Regions from separate parts of the Stutzerimonas decontaminans genome, predicted to be linked through region 1. Evidence: predicted binding sites of a transcription regulator. Region 1 holds the regulator's gene; the other holds the start of a gene.
What was found. The regulator sigma-54, encoded in region 1, starts transcription at its own class of promoters, with help from an activator protein. The targets are predictions, from matches to a motif close to ANTGGCATNNANNTTGCTNT.
Positions count from the first base shown of each region.

Region 1 (7,485 bases):
TCAAGATGCTGATCAATTCGGGCGTGCGCACCGCGATCATCAGCGGACGCAAGACCCCCGTGGTAGAGCGTCGAGCGCAGAACCTTGGCATCCAGCACCTCTATCAAGGGCGCGAGGACAAGCTGGTCGTGCTCGACGAGCTATTGGCCGAGCTTGGCCTGAGCTACTCTGAGGTGGCCTATCTCGGTGATGATCTGCCCGACCTGCCGGTTATACGCCGCGTAGGCCTCGGCATGGCCGTGGCCAGCGCCGACATCTTTGTGCGTGAACATGCCCATGGCGTAACGCAGGCCCGTGGTGGCGAAGGCGCGGCGCGCGAGTTCTGCGAACTGATCATGCGCGCACAGGGCACCCTGGCCGCCGCGCAAAACGCATATCTGTAGGGGGCTGCATGCTTCGCAAAATGCGCTTCGCTGTCCTGCTGACGCTGATCGCCGCTCTGCTGGTGGCGGTCGGCTACTGGAACATCCGCCCGGAAAGCTTCATGCAGGAGCCGCCCGTCTCCAGCGGCGAAACGCCTGACATCGATTTCTATGTAATCAATTCGCGCACGGTGCAGTATCAACCAGACGGCAAGCGCAACTACGAACTGACGGCAGACAAGCTCGAGCACATCAAGGCCAGCGATATCAGCCTGCTGACCAAGCCCGACCTGATGTCCTATCGCGGCACCGAGCTGCCCTGGCACGTGCGAAGCGAGCGCGGCGAAGTATCGGCCGAGGGCGATGAGGTCTTGCTGATCGACAAGGTTCGGGTCGAGCGCACCGATGCCAAAGGCCGCCCGACGATCCTTACCACCAGCCGCCTGACGGTGTGGCCGGACAAGGATTATGCCGAGACCAACCAAGCCGTTAGAATCGAGGCCGCCAACGGCGTGACCACCGCAACCGGCATGAAAGCGTATCTGGATGACGGCAGGATGCTCCTGCTGTCCAACGTAAGAGGCCAGCATGAGCTGCGTTAAGACTCTCCCCCTCCTGCTCGGTTTGAGCGCATTCTGGCTCAGCGCCAGCGCCTGGGCGCTTCCCGAGGATCGTGAACAGCCAATCCGCGTGCAGGCCGACTCCGCCGAACTCGACGACCGACAGGGTGTAGCGGTATATCGTGGCGACGTGGTCATCACCCAGGGCACGATGAAGATTACCGGCGACACAGTGACCATCACCCAGAACAGCAGCGGCGATGTCGAAGTATTTACCTCTATCGGCAAGCCAGCGTATTACGAGCAGAAACCTGCAGTGGACAAGGAAATCGTCAAGGCCTATGGCCTGACCATCCAGTACTTTGCAGCCAACGAGCGCATCGTGCTGATCGACCAGGCCAAGGTGGTTCAGGAAGGCAACACCTTCGAAGGCGAGAAGATCGTCTATGACACCCGCCGCCAGATCGTCAACGCTGGCCGCGCCACCAATGCCGACGTCACCACACCGCGGCCGCGCGTCGACATGGTGATCCAGCCACGCAAACGCGACCAGGCCGCGGAGCAGCCCGAGTAATGGCCGTCCTCAAAGCCCAGCATTTGGCCAAGAGCTACAAGAGTCGTCAGGTCGTGCGCGACGTCAGCCTGTCCATCGAGAGCGGGCAAATTGTCGGCCTGCTCGGCCCGAACGGCGCCGGTAAGACCACCTGTTTCTATATGATCGTTGGCCTGGTAAACGCCGATCAGGGCCGCGTGCTGATCGATCAGAACGACGTCACGCACCTGCCAATGCATGGGCGCGCCCGCGCCGGCATCGGCTACCTGCCACAGGAAGCGTCGATCTTTCGCAAGCTGTCGGTCGCCGACAACATCATGGCGATTCTCGAGACGCGCAAGGATCTGGACCGCAGCGGCCGCCAGCAGGCTCTAGAAGGCCTGCTGCAGGAGTTTCACATCAACCATATCCGCGACAGCCTCGGCATGAGCCTGTCTGGCGGCGAACGTCGCCGGGTGGAGATCGCCCGAGCGCTGGCCACCGCGCCGAAGTTCATCTTGCTCGACGAGCCATTCGCCGGAGTTGACCCGATCTCCGTCGGCGATATCAAGCAGATCATCCATCACCTCAAGGCCAAGGGCATCGGCGTGCTGATCACCGACCACAATGTCCGTGAAACGCTGGATATCTGCGAAACAGCCTACATCGTCAATGACGGACAACTGATCGCCGAAGGCGACGCACAGACCATCCTCAGTAATCAGCTGGTCAAGGAAGTCTATCTGGGCCACGAATTCCGTCTCTAAGACGGTTTTTTTGCTCGGCTCGGCAAATCGGCTCTAGGCAAAGGCTTCGCCGGCAGGCATATAATTTGCTTTCGCCGGCGCCTGGCGCGCGGCATGTCGGAATGGGCGCGGTTGCGCCGGCATAAAAGGTTCGAAGTCCTCTGCCATGAAACCATCGCTAGTCCTGAAGATGGGCCAGCAGCTGACGATGACACCGCAGCTGCAACAGGCCATACGGCTCCTCCAGCTATCCACCCTCGATCTGCAACAGGAGATCCAGGAGGCGCTGGACTCCAATCCCATGCTCGAGCGTGAAGAAGACGGCGACGACTTCGACAGCTCCGATCCAATGGCCGAGGCTGTCGATCGGCCGGGCGATACCGGCATGGAGAAGAGCAGCAGCCAGGAAAGCACCTACGAGGAGCCCTCGCATAGCGGTGAGAGCGCCGAGGACGGCGATTGGGGTGAGCGCATCCCCAGCGAGCTGCCGGTCGACACGGCCTGGGAAGACATCTACCAGACCAGCGCCAGCAGCCTGCCCAGCAACGATGACGACGAGTGGGACTTCACCAGCCGTACGTCGAGCGGCATCAGCTTGCAGAGCCACCTGCTGTGGCAACTCAACCTAGCGCCCATGAGCGACACCGACCGACTGATCGCGACCACGCTGATCGACTGCATAAACGATCAGGGCTATCTCGAAGAATCCCTGCAGGAAATCGTCGACTCGTTCGACCCGGAGCTGGAAATCGAACTCGACGAGGTTGAGGTCGTCCTGCGTCGCATCCAGCAGTTCGAACCGGCCGGCATAGGCGCCCGCGACTTGCGCGAATGCCTGCTACTGCAACTGCGCCAGCTACCTGAGCAGACGCCTTGGCTGAGCGAAGCCCAGCGCCTGGTCAGCGATTACCTGGACGTGCTTGGCAGCCGCGACTACAGCCTGCTGATGCGACGGATGAAGATCAAGGAAGACGACCTGCGCCAGGTCATCGAACTGATCCAGAGCCTGAACCCACGCCCAGGCTCGCAGATCGAGGCAAGCGAACCGGAGTACGTGGTGCCCGACGTGATCGTGCGCAAGCACAACGATCGCTGGCTGGTCGAACTGAACCAGGAAGCCATGCCACGCCTGCGGGTCAACGCGCAGTACGCCGGCTTCGTCAAACGCGCCGATTCCAGCGCCGACAACACCTTCATGCGCAACCAGTTGCAGGAGGCCCGCTGGTTCATCAAGAGCCTGCTCAGCCGCAACGAAACACTGATGAAGGTGGCCACCCAGATCGTCGAGCACCAGCGGGCCTTCCTGGAGCATGGCGACGAAGCGATGAAACCACTGGTACTGCACGACATTGCAGAAGCGGTGGGGATGCATGAATCGACCATTTCTCGTGTAACGACGCAGAAATACATGCACACGCCGCGGGGCATCTACGAACTCAAATACTTCTTCTCCAGCCACGTCAGCACGGCTGAAGGCGGCGAATGCTCGTCCACCGCAATCCGCGCGATCATCAAGAAGCTGGTCGCCGCGGAAAACCAGAAAAAGCCGTTGAGCGACAGCAAGATCGCTGGTTTACTGGAAGCGCAGGGCATCCAGGTGGCCCGCCGTACAGTTGCGAAATACCGTGAGTCGCTCGGTATCGCACCGTCCAGCGAGCGCAAACGTTTGCTGTGATCGGCCCCTGGTCGAACTGTCCCGGCGGCAGGCCCAATCAGCCTGCTTTTCGCACAAGGCAAAGGAGATAGCAGTATGCAAGTCAACATCAGCGGTGTTCATCTGGAAGTAACCGACGCCCTGCGTGACTACATCGAGGAGAAATTCGACCGGCTTGCTCGCCACTTTGACCGCATCATCAGTGTTCAGGTGATTCTGCAGGTCGAGAAGCTCAAGCAGAAAGCCGAGGCAACCCTGCACGTCGCCGGCCGTGAAGTAGTGGCCATTGCCGATCATGAAGACATGTACGCTGCCGTCGACCTGCTGGTCGACAAGCTCGATCGCCAGCTGATCAAGCACAAGGAGAAGCAGCTCGACCACACTCAGGGCGCTGTCACCCGCTGACTCCACTATGATCCGACTCGAAAACATCCTTACCCCCGGACGTTCCCTGGTGAACGTCCCGGGTGGTAGCAAGAAACGCGTTCTGGAGCAGATCGCCAAGGTGATCGCCCAAGACCTTATCGATCTCGATTCCCAGACCATCTTCGAAAACCTGATCGCCCGGGAGAAGCTGGGCTCCACCGGCTTCGGCAACGGAATCGCTATTCCGCATTGCCGTATGGTCGGTTGTAACGCTCCGCTGAGTGCCGTCCTGCGCCTGGAGACGCCTGTCGATTTCGATGCCATCGACGGGGCTCCGGTGGACCTGCTCTTCGTTCTGCTGGTACCGGAAGCAGCTACCGACGAACATCTTGAGCTGTTGCGCCAGATCGCCAGCATGCTCGACCGCGAAGATGTGCGCCAACGCTTGCGTGAAGCGCCAACCAACCAAAGCCTCTATCAGGTCGTAGTCGACGTGCAGAACGGGGCCTGACGAAATGGGCAATCGATGCGGCTGATCATCGTAAGTGGGCGCTCAGGCTCGGGTAAAAGTACCGCGCTGAATGTGCTCGAAGACAACGGTTTCTACTGCATCGACAACCTGCCTGCCGGGCTGCTGCCGGAACTTGCCGAGCGCGCCCTGTTGCATACCGAGCTACTGCATCCGCAGGTCGCCGTATCGATCGATGCGCGCAACCTGCCCAGCCAGCTCAAGCGCTTTCCGGAACTGCTCGAAGAAGTCCGCGCCCGGCACATCCTCTGCGATGTGCTCTATCTGGACGCCGATGACGAAACCCTGCTCAAGCGCTTCTCGGAAACCCGGCGCCGTCACCCACTGACCAACGAAACCCGCTCGTTGGCCGAAGCGATCCACGATGAGGAGCTGCTGCTGGCTGCGATCATCGATCACGCCGATCTGAAGATCGATACCACGCACCTGAACCTCTACCAACTGCGTGACGTGCTCAAGCTGCGCCTGCTCAACAAACCGGAGCCGGGCACAGCTTTTCTGATCGAGTCGTTCGGGTTCAAGCGAGGCATGCCCGTCGACGCCGATCTGGTCTTCGACGTGCGCTGCCTGCCCAACCCGTACTGGAAAGCCGAATTACGCGACTTCTCTGGACTCGACCAACCCGTGGTGGACTACCTCGCTGCTCAGGCCGATGTGGAGGAAATGTTTCAGGACATCCACGCCTATCTGAGCAAATGGTTGCCGCGGTTTGCCGCCAGCAACCGAGCCTACGTTACCATCGCCATTGGCTGCACCGGCGGGCATCACCGCTCGGTCTACCTGGCCGAACGCTTGGGCCAGGCCCTCAGAGAACCGCTGAAGAACCTGCAGGTCCGTCATCGGGACCTCGCTTAGGAATACCTGCCCAATGCCCGCCCGCGAAGTAACCATCATCAACAAACTCGGCCTGCATGCTCGTGCTGCGGCCAAGTTCGTCGCCGTAGCCAACCGCTTCCCCTGCACGATCCGCGTGGGCCGGTGCCCGGAAACACTGGTTGACGGAAAGAGCATCATGGCCGTCATGATGCTTGCGGCAAGCCAGGGCACCTCGGTGCATCTGCTCACTGAAGGTGAGCAGGAAGACGATGCCCTGAATGCCCTGATCGAGCTGATCGACGACTACTTCGAAGAGGGCGAGTAAAGACCGGGCGCGGACCTTAATCGCCGCGCACCGCGCCTACCTCACTTGCCAGCAACCATCATCCGCTCGATCAGCACTGAGCCGGTTCGGACATTACCGCGCGTTTCCACATCGCAGCCCACCGCGACGATCTGACGGAACATGTCGCGCAGGTTGCCTGCGATGGTCACCTCCTGCACCGGGAACTGGATCTCGCCATTCTCGACCCAGTAGCCACCAGCACCACGCGAATAATCGCCGGTGACCAGGTTCAGTCCCTGGCCCATCAGTTCAGTCACCAACAGACCACGCCCCATGCGGCGGATGAGCGCCGCCTGATCCTCGTCACCGTGACTGACGAACAGGTTATGCACGCCTCCGGCGTTGGCCGTACTCGGCAGGCCCAGCTTGCGCCCGGAATAGGTCGAGAGCACATAGGACAGCAGACGGCCATTCTCCACGAAGGGCTTGGCATAGGTCGCCAGACCATCACCATCGTAGCTGGCACTGCCAAGCGCGCGCGGAATATGCGGACGCTCATCGAGGCTCAACCATTCGGGGAACAGCGTCTTTCCTAGTGCATCCTCGAGATAGGATGCCTTGCGATACAGGTTGCCGCCGGATATCGCCGCGATGAAATGGCCGAAAAGACCAGTAGCCAGCTCAGGAGCAAACAGCACCGGCACTTCGCAGGTCGGTACCGGCCGCGCGCCCAGGCGCCGCACGGCGCGCTCGGCGGCGCGCCGGCCAATCGTTTGCGGGTCCAGCAGCGCCTCACCGATACGGTTGACGTCGTAGAAGTAGTCGCGCTGCATCTGGCCTTCGCTTTCAGCGATCATCACGCAACTCAGGCTGTGCCGGCTGCTGCAATAACCACCGATAAAGCCATTGCTGTTGCCATAGGCGCGGCAGCCCTGATGGGTGTTGAGGCTGGTGCCATCCGCATTGCGAATACGCTGGTCGACCGCAAACGCTGCGCCTTCACAACTCAAGGCCTGCTCGATCGCCTGCTCGGGCGTGATGCTCCAGGGATGATAGAGATCCAGATCCGGCAGCTCGCGCGCCATCAGCGTCGCATCGGCCAGGCCAGCAAACTCATCCTCGGACGCATGCTTGGCAATCGCCAATGCGGCAGCCACGGTTTCCCGGATGGCTTCATCGCCACTACCGGTAGTGCTGGCAGAACCCTTGCTCTGACCGACATAAAGCGTGATGCCGAAGCCCTGGTCGCGGTTGAACTCGACGGTCTCGACCTCCCCCTGGCGTACCGTGGTGGATAGCCCCTGCTCCATCGAGACCGAAACCTCACTGGCGCTGGCGCCTTGCCGACGCGCTTCCTCGATGATGCGCTCGACCTTCTCGCGCAAACCCGGTAGCGCGTGCGGGCCGATGCCCTCTACTTCACTCATAAGCACTCCCAAACGACCGCAATCGAATCAAGTTGCAACCTGGTGCCGCTCCTCTGAAGCCTGCTGCCAGGGCTGCTGTTATCATGGCGGCATTTCCTAGTGGACCATCCCCATGTCTGAACACTCCGACGCCGAAGATTTCGACGAAAAAAGCAAATCTCAGGTCAAGCGCGAGCTGCTTGCCCTGCAGGAACTCGGCGAGCGCCT
Region 1 is NZ_CP007509.1:995,670-1,003,154, reverse strand. It holds gene UIB01_RS04585 (KdsC family phosphatase) at 1-383, shown strand, start outside; gene lptC (LPS export ABC transporter periplasmic protein LptC) at 392-964, shown strand; gene lptA (lipopolysaccharide transport periplasmic protein LptA) at 951-1,496, shown strand; gene lptB (LPS export ABC transporter ATP-binding protein) at 1,496-2,221, shown strand; gene UIB01_RS04565 (RNA polymerase factor sigma-54) at 2,367-3,875, shown strand; gene hpf (ribosome hibernation-promoting factor, HPF/YfiA family) at 3,951-4,259, shown strand; gene ptsN (PTS IIA-like nitrogen regulatory protein PtsN) at 4,267-4,731, shown strand; gene rapZ (RNase adapter RapZ) at 4,747-5,604, shown strand; gene UIB01_RS04545 (HPr family phosphocarrier protein) at 5,618-5,890, shown strand; gene pmbA (metalloprotease PmbA) at 5,932-7,278, opposite strand; gene yjgA (ribosome biogenesis factor YjgA) at 7,391-7,485, shown strand, end outside.

Region 2 (7,485 bases), 1.5 Mb from region 1:
CGGAAGTTCTGGCAGGAAATGCAAGAACCAAACCAAACGCGCCATTGCGGCGCGGATCGGCGTGATGCTGCAGCCCTACGGGCTGTCCGGTGACCCAAATTGGTGACGAACGAGTTGGTCACCTTCAGGGCGCACCAAACAGGTGCACCCAGTGATCATAGAAAGGGCACGAAGGGAATGTCGCGTTTTTCTACCGGCTTGTCCTTCAGCGGGCATTCCGGACGCACGCCGTAGTCGGCTTTCTTGCATGGATTCACCATCCGCCGCTGAGCCAGGGAGGTGCGAATCAGATGGAAGGGTTGGTTCTCGGTGCGCTGCAGGATGCGCTCCTCTTCATCTACCACCGCAACCGCCAGCTGGTGAGTGCCGCGATCGACATTACTCAGTTCAAAGGACGGCTGTTCGCCCGGCGCGCCGAACGGCTGACCATCGAGCAGCACCTGGTAGGCATGGCCGGGTTGCAGCGCAGGTTCCGCCTGCACGATGACGTTGATAACGCCGGCATTGTTGCGGATCGCCGCATCGGCCGCAGGGCTGAGGATGCGCAGCTGGTAGCTGGTAACGGTGGCGGCCTTGGGTGCGATCGGTTCCGCGGCGCGCATGGCAGGTGCCGCTGGCGCGGGCATGCTGTTAGACGGCTTCAAACGTACCTCTTCGACCGCCTGGCCGATCGGGCGATCGGTAAATACCCGGTTGCCGTCGGCGTCGGTATAGCTGTAAACGGCAGCGGAAACGGGTACGGCAGCCGCGAGCAAGAGGGCGACGAGCGCTTGTCGGAGCATACTCAAGGCGCCGGCTTGGGCTTGGGTGGCGGCGGGCGCAGCGCCGGGCTGGAAGTATTGACCCGCTGCACGGTGAACGGCACCGCCTCGCTGCGCTGGATCACTCTTTCGCCGCTGAGTACCTCGACCTGCAGGCGATGGTCGCCGCGCTCGACATTATTCAGTTGCAGCGTGGTGGCAGGGCTTGGCGCCGCCTGGGGGATGCCGTCGAGCAGAAAGCGCAGGGTATGACCGGGTTGCAAGGAGGGTTGCAGCACGGCGCTGACGACGAAAGTACCGTTGTTGGCGCGTAGCGCCTCGGCATCCGGAATGTCACTCAGCATCAGGGTCTGGTAGGGCGCTTGCTGCGCCTGTTGACGGTCCGGCAGCGGCGGTGGCGGCTCCGGGGTGCGGATGTTCACGGTGTTGGCCGGCGGCAGGTCGACGGTATCGGCCTGGACACCTTCTGGCGGCTGATTGGTGAACACCGTATTGCCTTGCGCATCGGTGTATTTATAGATCTCGGCGAAGGCCGGAAGGCTGAGAATGAACAGCAGGCTGAACAGTGCGCTACGCATGGGAGGCTCCGCGGAGTTGGACTGCCGAAGCCTTGCACTGCAGCGGCTGGCAGGCAAGTCCGATCAGCAGGATTTGCGAGGCGTGACAAGCTGCACGAATCAGCGTCCGGCAGCAGAAACGAAGAAGGCCACCCGAGGGTGGCCTTCCTGTCACGCGAGCTGGATCAGACGCTGTAGTACAGGTCGTATTCCAGCGGGTGCACGAAGGTGCGCACCTTGATCTCTTCTTCCGCTTTCAGCTCGATGTAGGCATCGATGAACTCGTCGGAGAACACGCCGCCCTTGGTCAGGAATGCGCGACCCTTATCCAGCTCTTCCAGGGCTTCCTTCAGGCTGCCGCAAACCTGCGGGATCAGCTTGCCTTCTTCCGGCGGCAGATCGTACAGGTTCTTGTCGGCCGCATCGCCAGGGTGGATCTTGTTCTGGATGCCGTCCAGGCCAGCCATCAGCAGTGCAGCGAAGCACAGGTATGGGTTGGCAGCCGGGTCCGGGAAGCGCGCTTCGATGCGGCGGGCTTTCGGGCTGGAAACGTACGGAATACGGATCGAGGCGGAACGGTTGCGAGCCGAGTAGGCCAGCATGACCGGTGCTTCGAAGCCCGGAACCAGACGCTTGTAGGAGTTGGTCGACGGGTTGGTGAAACCGTTCAGTGCCTTGCCGTGCTTGATGATGCCGCCGATGAAGTACAGGGCGGTCTCGGACAGGCCGGCATAGCCTTCGCCAGCGAAGGTGTTCTTGCCATCCTTGGAGATGGACATGTGTACGTGCATACCCGAACCGTTGTCGCCATACAGCGGCTTCGGCATGAAGGTCGCAGTCTTGCCATAGGCGTCGGCGACATTGTGTACGCAGTACTTCAGTGTCTGAACTTCATCAGCCTTGTTGACAAGGGTGTTGAACTTCACGCCGATCTCGTTCTGACCGGCAGTGGCCACTTCGTGGTGGTGCACTTCGACGACCAGGCCCATCTCTTCCATGGCGTTGCACATGGCGGTACGGATTTCGTGGTCGTGATCGCACGGCGGAACCGGGAAGTAGCCGCCCTTGACGGCCGGGCGGTGGCCCTTGTTGCCGCCTTCGACGTCCTGGTCGGTCATCCAGGAGCCTTGCTCGGAGTAGATCTTGAACATCGAGCCGGAGATGTCCGACTTGAACTTGACCTGGTCGAAGATGAAGAACTCCGGCTCCGGACCGACGAATACGGTGTCGCCGATGCCGGTGGTCTTGAGGAACTCCTCGGCGCGCTTGGCGATGGAGCGCGGGTCACGGTCGTAGCCTTGCATGGTGCTTGGCTCGACGATGTCGCAGACCAGGATCAGGGTCGGCTCTTCGGTGAACGGGTCCAGTACGGCGGTTTCGTCGACCGGCATCAGGATCATGTCGGAGGCTTCGATGCCTTTCCAGCCATGGATGGACGAACCGTCGAACATCTTGCCGTGCTCGAAGAAGTCTTCATCCTGGGCATCACGCGCCGGAACGGTGACGTGGTGCTGCTTGCCTTTGGTATCGGTGAAGCGCAGATCAATCCACTTCACATCGTAATCTTTGATCAGTTGAAGCGACTTCGACATGGTGTTCTCCAAGTGGTGGAAGCGAGACAGTGAGCTTCCGAATCAGGGTGAAGCCGGGCGGCGATGTTCCGCCAAGGCGACCTGCCTCACAAGAGAGCAAATTGCATGCCAGTGCTCCGTATTGGTACCGCAGGCCTGCGGTGGCGCCGTCGCCGGGATTGTGCGGGCTAAAGCGTAGCTGTCTCGGAAAAATACTGCGCTGTATTGGTGCGAATAGATAGCGTGGTGCTTTGTTTTGGTGCATTACGGTGCGTTTGAAGAAAGCGATTAAATGTTGAGCAGTTTCGGCTATACTCCGCGCCCCTCTTTTCCTGCCACGTCGGCCCCCGCGCTGTTTCCATGAAGCTGATCGTCAAGGTTTTCCCCGAAATCACCATCAAGAGTCCGCCGGTGCGCAAGGGCTTCATTCGTCAGTTGGCGAAGAATATCCGCTCCGTACTGCGCGAGCTCGATCCCGACCTGCGGGTCGAGGGCGTGTGGGACAACATCGAGGTGGAAACCGCGCTCGGCGAGCCGAAGCTGCTGCGCGAGATGATCGAGCGCCTGCGCTGCACGCCCGGGATCGCCCATTGCCTGGAGGTGCACGAGTACCCGCTGGGCGATCTCGACGACATCGTTGCCAAGTGCAAGGCGCACTATGCCGAGCGCCTGCCAGGCAAGATCTTCGCCGTGCGCTGCAAGCGTGCCGGCAAGCATCCGTTCAGCTCCATGGACGTCGAACGCCATGTCGGCAGCCAGTTGCGTCAGCAGTGCGGCGCTGCCGGGATCTCGCTGAAGGCGCCAGAAGTCGAAGTGCGCATGGAGATTCGCGACCAGCGCCTGTTCGTCGTGCACGAGCAGCATGACGGCATCGGCGGCTACCCGCTGGGTGCGCTGGAGCAGACGCTGGTATTGATGTCCGGTGGTTTCGATTCCACCGTCGCCGCCTATCAGATGATGCGCCGCGGGCTGATGACGCATTTCTGCTTCTTCAATCTCGGCGGGCGTGCCCACGAGCTGGGCGTGATGGAAGTTGCCCACTACCTGTGGAAGAAGTACGGCAGCTCGCACCGTGTGCTGTTCATCAGCGTGCCGTTCGAGGAAGTGGTTGGCGAGATCCTGCAGAAGGTCGACAACAGCCAGATGGGCGTGGTCCTCAAACGCATGATGCTGCGCGTCTCGACGCAGATCGCCGAGCGCCTGCATATCGATGCGCTGGTGACGGGTGAAGCCATTTCCCAGGTCTCCAGCCAGACGTTGCCGAATCTGTCGGTCATCGACTCGGCCACCGACATGCTGGTGCTGCGCCCGCTGATCGCCAGCCACAAGCAGGACATCATCGACACCGCCTTCGAGATCGGCACTGCCGAGTTCGCCAAGAACATGCCCGAGTACTGCGGCGTGATCTCGGTGAACCCGACCACCAAGGCCAAGCGCTACCGCATCGAGCACGAAGAGAAGCAGTTCGACATGGCCATTCTCGAACGCGCCCTGGCCAATGCCCGTCAGGTCGCCATCGACCGCGTGATCGACGAGCTGGGCCAGGATTTGCAAGTAGAGGAAGTTGCCGAGCCGAGCGCCGGCCAGGTGATCATCGACATTCGTCACCCCGACAGCGCCGAGGACGAACCGCTCGAGCTGTCCGGTATCGAAGTACAGACGCTACCCTTCTATGCGCTGAACAACCGCTTCAAGGAGCTGGATGAAAATCGCCAGTACCTGCTTTATTGCGACAAAGGTGTCATGAGCCGCCTGCATGCTCACCATCTGCTGAGCGAGGGGCATGTCAATGTACGCGTCTATCGTCCGGCCTGACTCATCGGTGAAACAGCCGGGGCTGCTTGGCGGCAGCATCCGCCACCGCCCTCCCGACCGGCGCTGATCGCAAGGCCAGGCCGTTACAACCTCGGACAGGCTGAAGTCGTCCGGACTACTTCCAGCTTCCAGCCTCAGCTCGAAGCTATCTACAGAGAAAAGAATCAGTGATCGAGAATCTACGCAACATCGCCATCATCGCCCACGTTGACCATGGCAAGACCACCCTCGTCGACAAGCTGCTGCGTCTGTCCGGCACCCTGGACCGCAAGGAGCTGGAAAACGAGCGCGTGATGGACTCCAACGACCAGGAAAAGGAACGCGGCATCACCATCCTGGCCAAGAACACCGCGCTGAAGTGGAACGGCTACAACATCAACATCGTCGACACCCCCGGTCACGCCGACTTCGGCGGTGAAGTCGAGCGCGTCATGAGCATGGTCGACTCCGTGCTGCTGGTGGTCGACGCCCAGGACGGCCCCATGCCGCAGACCCGCTTCGTGACCCAGAAGGCCTTCAAGGCCGGCCTGCGTCCGATCGTCGTGGTGAACAAGATCGACCGTCCGGGCGCGCGTCCTGACTGGGTCATCGACCAGATCTTCGACCTGTTCGACAACCTCGGCGCCACCGACGAGCAGCTGGACTTCCCGATCGTCTACGCCAGTGCCCTGAACGGCATCGCCGGCATGGACCACGAGAAGATGGACGACAACATGGATGCCCTGTTCCAGGCCATCATCGACCACGTTCCGGCCCCGAAGGTCGACCTCGACGGTCCGTTCCAGATGCAGATTTCGCAGCTGGACTACAACAGCTTCCTCGGCGTGATCGGCATCGGCCGCATCGCCCGCGGCACCATCAAGGCCAACAGCCCGGTCACCGCCATCGGTGCTGACGGCAAGAAGCGCAACGGCCGCATCCTGAAGATCATGGGTCACTCCGGTCTGCAGCGCGTCGAAGTGCAGGAAGCCGAAGCCGGCGACATCGTCTGCGTATCCGGCATGGACGAGCTGTACATCTCCGACACCCTCTGCGACCAGAGCGCTGTCGAGGCTCTGCCGCCGCTGACCGTCGACCAGCCGACCGTGAGCATGACCTTCCAGGTCAACGACTCGCCGTTCGCCGGCAAGGAAGGCAAGTTCGTCACCAGCCGCAACATCAAGGACCGTCTGGAGAAGGAACTGCTGCACAACGTCGCCCTGCGCGTAGAGCCGGGCGACAGCCCTGAGAAGTTCAAGGTTTCCGGCCGTGGCGAGCTGCACCTGTCGGTGCTGATCGAAACCATGCGTCGTGAAGGCTTCGAGCTGGCCGTTGGGCGTCCGGAAGTGGTGATCATCGAGAACGAGGACGGCGAGAAGCAGGAACCGTACGAGAACGTCACCATCGACATCGAAGAGCAGCATCAGGGCCCGGTGATGGAGCAGATGGGTCTGCGCAAGGGCGACCTGAGCAACATGGTTCCGGATGGCAAGGGCCGTGTCCGTCTGGAATACACCATCCCGGCGCGTGGCCTGATCGGCTTCCGTAACAACTTCCTGACCCTGACTTCGGGCTCCGGCATCCTGACCTCGACCTTCAGCCACTACGGCCCGATCAAGGCCGGCGAAGTGACCAACCGCCAGAACGGCGTGCTGGTCTCGATGGCCACCGGTACCGCGCTGACCTACTCGCTGGAAACCCTGCAGGCACGCGGCAAGCTGTTCCTGGCGCCGGGCGACGAGATCTACGAAGGCCAGCTGTGCGGCATCAACAGCCGTGACAACGACCTGGTGCTCAACCCCACCAAGGGCAAGAAGCTCGACAACATGCGCGCTTCCGGCAAGGACGAGGTCATCGCCCTGGTTCCGCCGATCAAGTTCACCCTCGAGCAGGCGCTGGAATTCATCGCCGACGACGAGCTGGTGGAAGTAACGCCGAAGTCGATCCGCCTGCGCAAGAAGTACCTCAACGAGAACGACCGCAAGCGCTTCGAGCGTAGCAAGGTCTAATTCCCGTAGCGGAACGACACAAAGGCGCCTTCGGGCGCCTTTGTGCTTTTTGGGGATCGGCTATTGCTGCCGTGCGCTCCTTTCGGCTCGTCACGAGCTACGGCGACGGCCTTACACGGCATCGACCCTCCGGATAGCACCAGGCTGCCCCGACATTTTCTCCTTCCCCGATTGCGGCAGGTTCACTGCTGGACCAAGCGGCTGCCGGCCTGGCATAGACCAGCCAGCGCAGGGTTGGGCCGCTGCAGGCCTGTCGCAACCTTCTGCTGCTCAGCAGTGACGGGCAAATTTTTCTCGCTGCTGAAAGTTGTACAAAACCTCTGCGCGGCGCGTTCTAGAAGCCTGCTTGCTAGCTATTCAGGGTCCACATGGCTGAATTCTCTGGGATTTTGTGAGATCACCTGTCAGCAAATACTTGTACAAGAAGTGGCGTAATGACACTATGTTGTACAGGTTTTGGCTCGGCTGCACTCGCCGTCCGAGTAATCAACGACTGGCCGCACTTGCTGCCACGCAGTCCGGTTAGGGAGAAAGCTCGATGAACAAGCAGATGTCGGTATCCAAGCGCCTAGGCTTGGGGTTTCTGGTGATTCTGGCGCTGATGGTGGCGGTCGCCGTTGTCAGTGCGCTCAAAGTCGACATCATCGACCGCAGCATGAGTCAGATCAGCTCGCAGGCGGGCCTGAAGCAGCGCTATGCGATCAACTTCCGCGGCAGCGTGCACGACCGGGCGATTGCCGTGCGGGACGCGGTCAGCGCGGCCGATCCGGCGTTCGCCCGGCAGCAGGTGGCG
Region 2 is NZ_CP007509.1:4,193,642-4,201,126, reverse strand. It holds gene UIB01_RS19475 (DUF4124 domain-containing protein) at 156-788, opposite strand; gene UIB01_RS19470 (DUF4124 domain-containing protein) at 785-1,339, opposite strand; gene glnA (glutamate--ammonia ligase) at 1,504-2,910, opposite strand; gene thiI (tRNA uracil 4-sulfurtransferase ThiI) at 3,250-4,704, shown strand; gene typA (translational GTPase TypA) at 4,872-6,692, shown strand; gene UIB01_RS19450 (methyl-accepting chemotaxis protein) at 7,231-7,485, shown strand, end outside.
Region 2: a site for sigma-54 is predicted at 3,004-3,023, ahead of glnA (glutamate--ammonia ligase). Genes of this name have one in related genera too.